2 linked regions of the Methylomagnum ishizawai genome follow. The protein of the gene in region 1 interacts with the protein of each later gene in a pairwise test. Links are inferred from orthologs where the notes say so. Each region holds a gene or a part of one and is shown on either strand. Other genes may lie near its edges.

What was found.
Region 2: the proteins of pheT (region 1) and secD interact in binary tests that used the Escherichia coli proteins (3 or more experiments, as listed by UniProt). The link is inferred for Methylomagnum ishizawai from one-to-one orthologs.

Annotation. Positions count from the first base shown.
Region 1 is NZ_FXAM01000001.1:2,439,575-2,442,631, forward strand. It holds pheT (phenylalanine--tRNA ligase subunit beta), read left to right. Parts: upstream 1-368; coding sequence 369-2,747; downstream 2,748-3,057. Other genes in the region: pheS (phenylalanine--tRNA ligase subunit alpha), read left to right, coding at 1-346; B9N93_RS10835 (integration host factor subunit alpha), read left to right, coding at 2,751-3,057.
Region 2 is NZ_FXAM01000001.1:3,111,243-3,117,051, forward strand. The notes cover bases 1,397-4,388. They hold secD (protein translocase subunit SecD), read right to left. Parts: upstream 3,819-4,388; coding sequence 1,974-3,818; downstream 1,397-1,973. Other genes in these bases: secF (protein translocase subunit SecF), read right to left, coding at 1,397-1,961; yajC (preprotein translocase subunit YajC), read right to left, coding at 3,882-4,229; tgt (tRNA guanosine(34) transglycosylase Tgt), read right to left, coding at 4,331-4,388. In the rest of the region: sodium:proton antiporter NhaD, read right to left, coding at 1-840; more of secF, read right to left, coding at 1,029-1,396; more of tgt, read right to left, coding at 4,389-5,437; preprotein translocase subunit SecG, read right to left, coding at 5,627-5,809. UniProt on the Escherichia coli protein: Part of the Sec protein translocase complex. Interacts with the SecYEG preprotein conducting channel. SecDF uses the proton motive force (PMF) to complete protein translocation after the ATP-dependent function of SecA.

The DNA of each region.
Region 1 (3,057 bases):
CCTGTACGACTTCCTCACCCTGTTCTTCGAGAAGGATGTAGAGGTCCGTTTCCGCCCGTCCTATTTCCCATTCACCGAACCGTCCGCCGAGGTCGATATCGAGTGCGTGATGTGCGGCGGTTCCGGTTGCCGGGTGTGCGGACAGACGGGCTGGCTGGAAGTGATGGGCTGCGGCATGATCCATCCCAAGGTGTTCGATTTCGTGCGTATCGACCCGGAACGCTACACCGGCTTCGCCTTCGGGTTGGGCGTGGAGCGCATGGCCATGCTGCGCTACGGCATCAACGACCTACGGCTGTTTTTCGAGAACGATCTCAAGTTCCTCGGACAGTTCGCGGCTTTCTAAGAAGAATTAAGGATACGGCTCTATGCGTTTCAGCGAAGCCTGGCTCCGGGCCTACGTCAATCCCCCCCTCGATACCGCGCAACTGGTCCATCAATTGACCATGGCCGGTTTGGAAGTCGATAGCGCCGAACCCGCCGCCGGTACTTTTTCCGGCGTGGTGGTGGCCGAAATCCTGGAAACCTCGCCCCATCCCCAGGCCGACCGCCTGAAGGTGTGCATTGTGGCGGCGGGTTTGCCCGAACCCCTGCAAATCGTTTGCGGTGCCCCGAATGCGCGGGCCGGGTTGCGGGCCCCGCTAGCAATGGAAGGCGCGGAATTGCCGGGTGGCCTCAAGATCAAGCGTTCCGCCCTGCGCGGCGTTGAATCCTGCGGCATGATGTGCTCGGCCAAGGAATTGGGCATCGACGAAAACGCCGCCGGACTTCTGGAGTTGCCCGCCGATGCCCCGGTTGGCACCAGCCTCCGCGAGTATCTGCAACTCGACGACACCCTGATCGAAGTCGATCTGACGCCCAACCGTGCCGATTGCCTCAGCGTCGAAGGTATCGCCCGCGAAGTCGCCCTGCTCAACGGCCTGGACCTGACTCCGCCGGAAACCGCCCCGGTTCCCGTGACCATTGGCGACACGCTGCCTGTCAGCTTGCCCGCGCCGGAAGCCTGTCCGCGTTACCTGGGCCGTATGATTAAAGGCGTGTCCCGCTCGGCGGAAACCCCGTTGTGGATGAAAGAACGCCTGCGCCGCTCGGGCTTGCGTTCGCTCGATGCTGTGGTCGATGTCACCAATTACATTCTGCTGGAACTGGGCCAGCCGCTCCACGCTTTCGATGCGGCCAAGCTTGAAGGTGGTATCCAGGCCCGCTATGCCCAACCGGGCGAAAAGCTGAGCCTCCTCAACGGCCAAACAGTTGAATTGCACGCCGATACCCTGGTCATCGCCGACGACCGCAAGGCGTTGGCTTTGGCTGGCATCATGGGCGGCAGCGAATCCGCCGTGGGCGAGACCACGGTCGATATCTTCCTCGAATGCGCCTTCTTCTCGCCCGCGCTGATCATGGGCAAGGCCCGCCGTTATGGGTTGGCGACCGATTCCTCGCACCGCTTCGAGCGCGGCGTCGATTTCGAGATGCAAGCCCGCGCCATCGAACGCGCCACCCGCTTGATCCTCGATATTGCGGGCGGTGAAGCCGGTCCGGTGGTCGAGGCTTCCGGTTCCGAACACCTGCCGAAGCGCGAACCCATCGCCCTGCGCTCCGCACGGATCAGCCGCTTGCTGGGGCTCACCATCGAACCGCCCAGGGTCAAGGACATCCTATCCCGCCTGGGTCTGAACCCGCAGGACACGGCGGAAGGCTGGTCGGTCACGCCGCCCGGTTTCCGCTTCGATATCGCCATCGAAGCCGATTTGATCGAGGAACTGGGCCGCGTCTACGGCTACGATGCTTTGCCGCGCCGCCAGCCGGTCATCCCGGCCGCGATGCGCCCGGTGTCCGAACATAGCTTGGCACTGGACCGGGTCAAGGACGTGTTGGTGGATCGCGGCTTCCAGGAAGCTATCACCTATAGCTTCGTCGATGACGCCCTGCAAAAGTTCGTCGAGCCCGAACTGCCCGGCCTCCCGCTCAAAAATCCGATTTCCGCCGAACTGGGCGTGATGCGCACCGGCCTCTGGGTCGGTTTGTTGGACGCGGCGCTCAAGAACGCCAACCGCCAGCAAACCCGCGTCCGTTTGTTCGAGACCGGCCTAAGGTTCATCCAGCGCCCCGAAGGACTCGACCAACGCAAATCCATCGCCGCCCTGGTCATGGGCACGGTGAACGCCGAGCAATGGGGTGAAAAGACCCAGCCGGTCGATTTTTACGATCTCAAGGCCGATGTCGAGGCGCTGGTCCGCTTGACGGGCCGCTCCGAGGCTTTGAGCTTCGCGGCGGGCAGTCATCCGGCCCTGCATCCCGGCCAAACCGCCGAAATCAAGCTGGATGGTGAATGCCTGGGTTGGATCGGCATGTTGCATCCCCGCTTGGAAAAACAACTCGGTTTCGAGCAGAACGTATTCCTGTTCCAACTGGACCAGGACATCCTGCTCCAACGCACCGTGCCCAAGTTCAAGCCGCTGTCGAGATTCCCGCAGACCCGCCGCGATATCGCCTTGATTGTCGAGGCCGGTTTGCCGGTGGACCGCTTAGTGGATTGCGCCCAAACCCACGGCGGCGATTTGCTGCGCGAAGTTTCGGTGTTCGACGTGTACCGGGGCCAGGGCGTGGAACCCGGTAAGAAAAGCGTGGCCTTGGCCTTGATCTGGCGCGACGACGCCGAAACCCTGACCGATGCCAAGGTCGATGCCGCTGTTGCCACGGTGGTGGAAGCCCTCGCTATCGCCCATGAAGCCAAATTGAGGGACTGAATCATGGCGCTCACCAAAGCGGATATGGTGGAACATTTGTCCACCGAACTCGGTATGAACAAGAAAGACGCCAAAGACCTGGTCGATCAATTTTTTGAGGAAGTCAAAGCCGCCTTGGCGCAGGGTCGTTCGGTCAAACTGTCGGGCTTCGGCAATTTCGACCTCCGCGACAAGAACCAGCGTCCCGGTCGCAATCCCAAGACCGGCGAGGAAATCCCCATCACCGCCCGCCGCGTGGTCACTTTCAAGCCGGGCCAGAAGCTCAAGGTCAAGGTCGAGGCGTTCGAGGAACTGAACCGGGGCCAGGAAG
Region 2 (5,809 bases), 670 kb from region 1 along the record:
ATCCGAAGCCACGGTGATCGCCAGGGTCAGCACAAACAAGGCGATGATCCGCCGGGCCCCCCGCCGCAACACCACCTGCCGCCGCGATACCACCGGGCATTCCCTGGGCACGAAAAAGTGCATGATTAGGGCGGGCACCAGGAAATTCACCAAGCAAGGCACCGCCAGCCGGAAGAATTCGGCGAACTCGACGATGCCGCTCTGCCAGACGAACAAGGTGGAAATGCCGCCCAAGGGACAGAACGAACCCCCGGCATTGGTCGCCACCACGATATTGACGCAGGCCAGCGCCACGAATTTGGGTTCGTGCTTGCCGACCGCCGCCGCCACCGCGCCCATCAACAGCCCCACCGCCAAACCGCTGACGGCGGTGGAAATCACGAAGGCCAAGCCGCCGGTGATCCAGAACAACTGCCGATAGCTGAATTCGCGGTTGAGCAGCCAGACCCGGAGCGCGTCGAAGATGCCCCGGTCCTCCATGGCGTTGAGATAGGTCATGGACACCAAGATGAACAGCAGCAATTCGGCATAGGCCAGCAGGTTGCTCTCGAAGGCGGTCACCGCCGGTTTGGGATCGCCGACCAGGGCGTATTGGATGCAGATGGCGAACCAGACCAGGGCCGCGCCCATCACCATGGGCTTGGACTTTCTCAGGTCGGTGGTTTCCTCGGTCATGGCGAGGATATAGGCCAGGACCGTGATGGCGATGGCGAGATAGCCGATGAAATGGTGGGTCAGGTCGAGGTGGGGGAGGACTGGCGGGGGTTCTTGGATTTCGCCGGAGACAGCAATCAAGGGGATGGATAATAGGGAACACAAAGCCAGCGCGCGCTTGGCCATACTGAAAGCTCCTGATTCACGAACCGAAATCGATGGATTCCGCGCATTAAATACGAAATGCGGTAAATTTTGCGTAAAAACACCATCGCCCCCCAATACACTCGGGAATACCCGCCCGTCGGCCGGGCTTGGGCGCGGGCAAAGAAAAAGGCCGCTGATGCGGCCTTTTCCATGGATATCGAACCGGCTCAAGGACGGTTATCGATGGGCTGCCCCTTCTCCGGCAATAGCAAATCGGCCCGGCTCACGCCCAGGGCCAAGGCCACGGGGCATGCCACCAGCACCGACGAATAGATACCGAACACGATGCCGATGGTCAGGGCCAGGGCGAAATTGTGCAGCGCCTCGCCGCCGAAGAAGAACATCGCCAGCACCATCAACTGGGTCATGCTGTGGGTGATGACGGTACGCGACATGGTGGCGGTGATGGCGTTGTCGATGACCTCGGTCACGCTGGCGCGGCGCATCTTGCGGAAGTTCTCGCGCACCCGGTCGAACACCACCACCGATTCGTTCACCGAATAGCCCAGGATGGCGAGGATGCCGGCCAGGACGCTGAGGGTGAATTCCCATTGGAAGAAGGCGAACATGCCGAGGATGATCACGATATCGTGCATGTTGGCGATGATCGCCGCCACCGAGAAGCGCCAGGCGAACCGCAGCGACAAATAGGCCATGATGCCGAACGCCACCAGGAGCAGGGCCAATACCCCGCTCTCGTAGAGTTCCTGGCCGACCTGCGGACCCACGAATTCGACCCGGCGCAAGGTCGCCGAAGCGTCCTGGGCCTTGAGGCTGGACAGCACCTGCTCGCTCAGTTGCGGACCCTTCACGCCTTCTTTCAGCGGCAGGCGGATCAGCACTTCCTTGGAGGTACCGAAGTTCTGCACCGCCACCTCGCTCATTTCCTGTTGTTCCAGGGCGGTGCGGATGGCCTCGATATTGGCGGGCTGCGAATAACTGACCTCGATCAACATGCCGCCGGTGAAATCGATCCCTAGGTTCAAGCCCCGGAAGACCAAGGCCAATACCGCCAGGATGAACGTCACCAAGGAGATGGTGGTGGTGATCTTCCCATAGCGCATGAACGGGATGTCATGCTTGATTTTGAAAAGCTCCATGAAACCGCCCCCTTAGATGGCTAGCTGGGTCAGCTTGCGGCGCTGACCATAGGTGAGATTGACCAGCGCCCGCGAAACCACCACGGCGCTGAAGATCGAGGTCAGGATGCCGATGCACAAGACCGCCGCGAACCCGCGCACCGGACCCGAACCCAGCATGAACAAGGCGACACCAGCCACGAAGGTGGTCACGTTGGAGTCGAGGATGGTGGCGAAGGCGCGTTCATAGCCAGCGTAGATGGCGAGCTGCGGCGAGATGCCCATGCGCAGTTCCTCGCGGATACGCTCGTTGATGAGGACGTTGGCGTCGATGGCCATACCCACCGTGAGCGCGATACCGGCGAGGCCCGGCAAGGTCAAGGTCGCCTGCATCACCGATAACACCGCGACCAGGAGCAGCACGTTGGAACCCAAGGCCAGGATCGAGAACAAGCCGAACACGCGGTAATACACGATCATGAATATCGCGATGGCAACGAAGCCGTAGCCGTTGGAACTCACGCCGCGCTCGATGTTCTCCTTGCCCATGCTGGGACCGATGGTGCGTTCCTCGACGATATCGACCGGCGCGGCCAGGGCGCCGGCCCGCAGCAACAGGGCGAGGTTGCGGGCTTCCTCGGTGCTGTCCAGCCCGGAAATCTGGAAGCGCTTGCCCAGGCGGTCGCGGATGGTCGCCACGTTGATGACTTCCTCCACCTTGCGGTGTGTCGTCACCTTCTGGCCATCGACTTCCTTGGTTTCGGCCTTGTTCTCGATGTAGACCACGGCCATGGGCTTGCCGATGTTGTCGCGGCTGACATCGGCCATTTTGCGGGAGCCGGGACCGTTCAAGGTCACGAATACCGCCGCCGAACCGGATTGCTGTTCCAGGCCGGAAGAGGAATCGACGATCTGGTCGCCGGTGACGATGATCTTGCGTTGCAGCAGGAGGGGCCTGCCGTTGCGGTCCTTGTAGAGGCGGGAACCGATGGGGGTCTTGCTTTCTTCGGTGGGGGTCGGGTGTTCGGTATCGACCAGCCGGAATTCCAAAGTCGCGGTCGCGCCCAGGATTTCCTTGGCGCGGGCGGTATCCTGCACGCCGGGCAATTGCACCACGATGCGGTCCTCGCCCTGCTGCTGGATCAAGGGTTCGGCCACGCCCAGTTCGTTGACGCGGTTGCGCAGGGTGGTGATGTTCTGGGCCACGGCGAGGCGGCGGATTTCGCGCTGCTCGGGTTCGGTGAGGTTGCCGCGGATCACGGTGTCCTGGATGTCCAGGGCCAGGCCGCGCACTTCGCGCTTGATGATGTCCTTGGCTTGGCCCAGGGTGGCGAGGTCGGCGAATTTCACCACCACGGTCTTGCCGTCGCGGTCCACCGATTGATAGCGGATTTTGCTTTCCCGCAGCAGGGAGCGGATGTCCTCGGCGTAGCGTTCCTCGGCCTGGGTCAGGGCGGCATCGGTATCGACCTGCATCAGGAAATGCACGCCGCCCCTGAGGTCGAGACCCAGGTACATCGGCTTGGCCCCCAAGGCGCGGAGCCAATCCGGGGTCGCGGGGGCGAGGTTGAGCGCCACCACATAGTTCTCGCCCATGCCGGTTTGCAGGGCATCGGCGGCTTTGATCTGGTTATCGGTCTGGGCATAGCGGATCAACAAGCGCTTGTCCGCCAATTCGACCGACTTGGGTTTCAGCCCGGCGTCGCCCAGGAGTTTCTCGACCTTCTCGACGGTGGTCTGGTCCAGCTTCGCGCCCCTGGACGGGGAAAGCTGGACCGAAGGGTCTTCGCCGAATAGGTTGGGCAGCGCGTAAATGACCGCGAGCGCCAGCACGGCGAGTATCAAAAGGTTTTTCCAAAGTGGAAAGCTGTTTCGCATGGTTGCTGCCTAATAGCGGGCGATGCCGGGGAAAGGCATCCGCGATGGAAGGACTCCCGTGTGTTATTTTTCGGCCTTCTTCCTGGCCTTGTAGGTGCCCTTGGGAACCAGGGACGCGATGGCGTGGCGCTGCACGTAGATATGGACGTTGTCGGTGAGTTCGAGTTGGACGAAACTGTCGTCTAGGTCGGAAACCTTGCCCAGGATACCGCCAGTGGTGACGACCTCGGCCCCTTTGCCCAGGCTGTCGAGCATCTTTTTCTGTTCCTTGTTGCGCTTCTGCTGGGGCATCACGAACAGGAAGTAAAACACCGCCAGGATACCCAGCGGCAAAATCAAACCGGCCAGACCCGGTGCTTGCGCCGCTGGTGCCGCAGCTTCGGCCATTGCGTCGGAAATGAAGAAACCCATGATCGATCCTTTACTTAGCGTTGGATAAAGCGCGGCATTATGGCACAAAATCCGCAACGATTTCTCTCCGCCGACGAAGCCGGGACCGGGAAATCGCGACGCTAAGCTCCGCCATTCCGCTGCCGGGCGTAGAAATCGGCGACAAAGCCATCCAGGTTCCCCGCCTCGATGGCCGCCCGCAGCCCGGCCATCAGTTCCTGGTAATAGAACAGGTTGTGGATGGTATTGAGCCGGGCGCCCAAAATTTCCCCGCATTTGTCCAGGTGCCGCAGATAGGACCGGCTGTAATGGCGGCAGGTATAGCAGCCGCATTCCTCGTCCAAGGGCCGGGTATCGCGCTGGTATGGGCTATTGCGGATACGGATCGCGCCATTGCGGGTGAAGAGATGGCCGTTGCGGGCGTTGCGGGTGGGCATGACGCAATCGAACATGTCGATACCGACCCGCACCGCCTCGACGATATCCTCGGGCGTGCCCACGCCCATCAGATAGCGCGGCCTGCCCTGGGGCATCCTGGGCATCAGGGCGTCCAGCACCCGCGCCCGGTCTTCCTTGGGCTCGCCCACCGACAAGCCGCCGATGGCATAGCCGTCGAAACCGATGGCTTGCAAACCCTCGACCGATTCCAGCCGCAATTCTTCGTATACCCCGCCTTGCACGATGCCGAACAAAGCCGCCGGGTTGTCGCCATGAGCCTCGCGGCTGCGCCTGGCCCAGCGCAAGGACAAGCGCATCGATTGCGCCGCCTGCTCGTAGGTGGCGGGATACGGCGTGCATTCGTCGAAGATCATCACGATATCGGAACCCAGTTCGCGCTGCACCGCCATGGATTCTTCCGGTCCCAGGAACACCTCGCTCCCATCCACCGGCGAACGGAAGCGCACGCCCGCCTCGCCGATCTTGCGCATGGCCCCGAGGCTGAACACCTGGAAACCGCCGGAATCGGTGAGGATCGGCCCCTGCCAGTGCATGAAACCGTGCAGATCGCCGTGCAGCCGGATGATTTCGGTGCCGGGCCTGAGCATCAGATGGAAAGTGTTGCCGAGGATGATATCGGCCCCGAGGCCGGCGAGTTCCTCCGGCGTCATCGCCTTGACGGTGCCATAGGTGCCCACCGGCATGAAGGCCGGGGTGCGCACCCGGCCCCTGGGAAACACCAGTTCCCCCCGGCGGGCCGCGCCGCAAGTGCTGCTTATGTTGAATTCCATGGGATTTTTCCGGGGTCGGAAACGAAATCGGCCCACCGGAGGGGTGGGCCGAATCGTAAGCGGATCGCTTAATGTTGGTGCCGATGGTCGGATTTGAACCGACACGACTTGCGTCACCACCCCCTCAAGATGGCGTGTCTACCAATTTCACCACATCGGCAGCTGGACTGGGTTCGCTAAGAACCGGGATCAAGGCACCGACGGCGTTTGAGGGGTGTCGGTGGGTGCCGGTACATCGGATTTCTTAGCGGGTTCCTCGATGATGGGAGGAAGGTCGCGCTGGGCTGGATTTTCCGTTTGGGGAGCATCCATGAGGTCATGCCCTTTATTATCGAGGTTCCCGGCCATGTATGCAAGGCTTAAGCTGGTCAG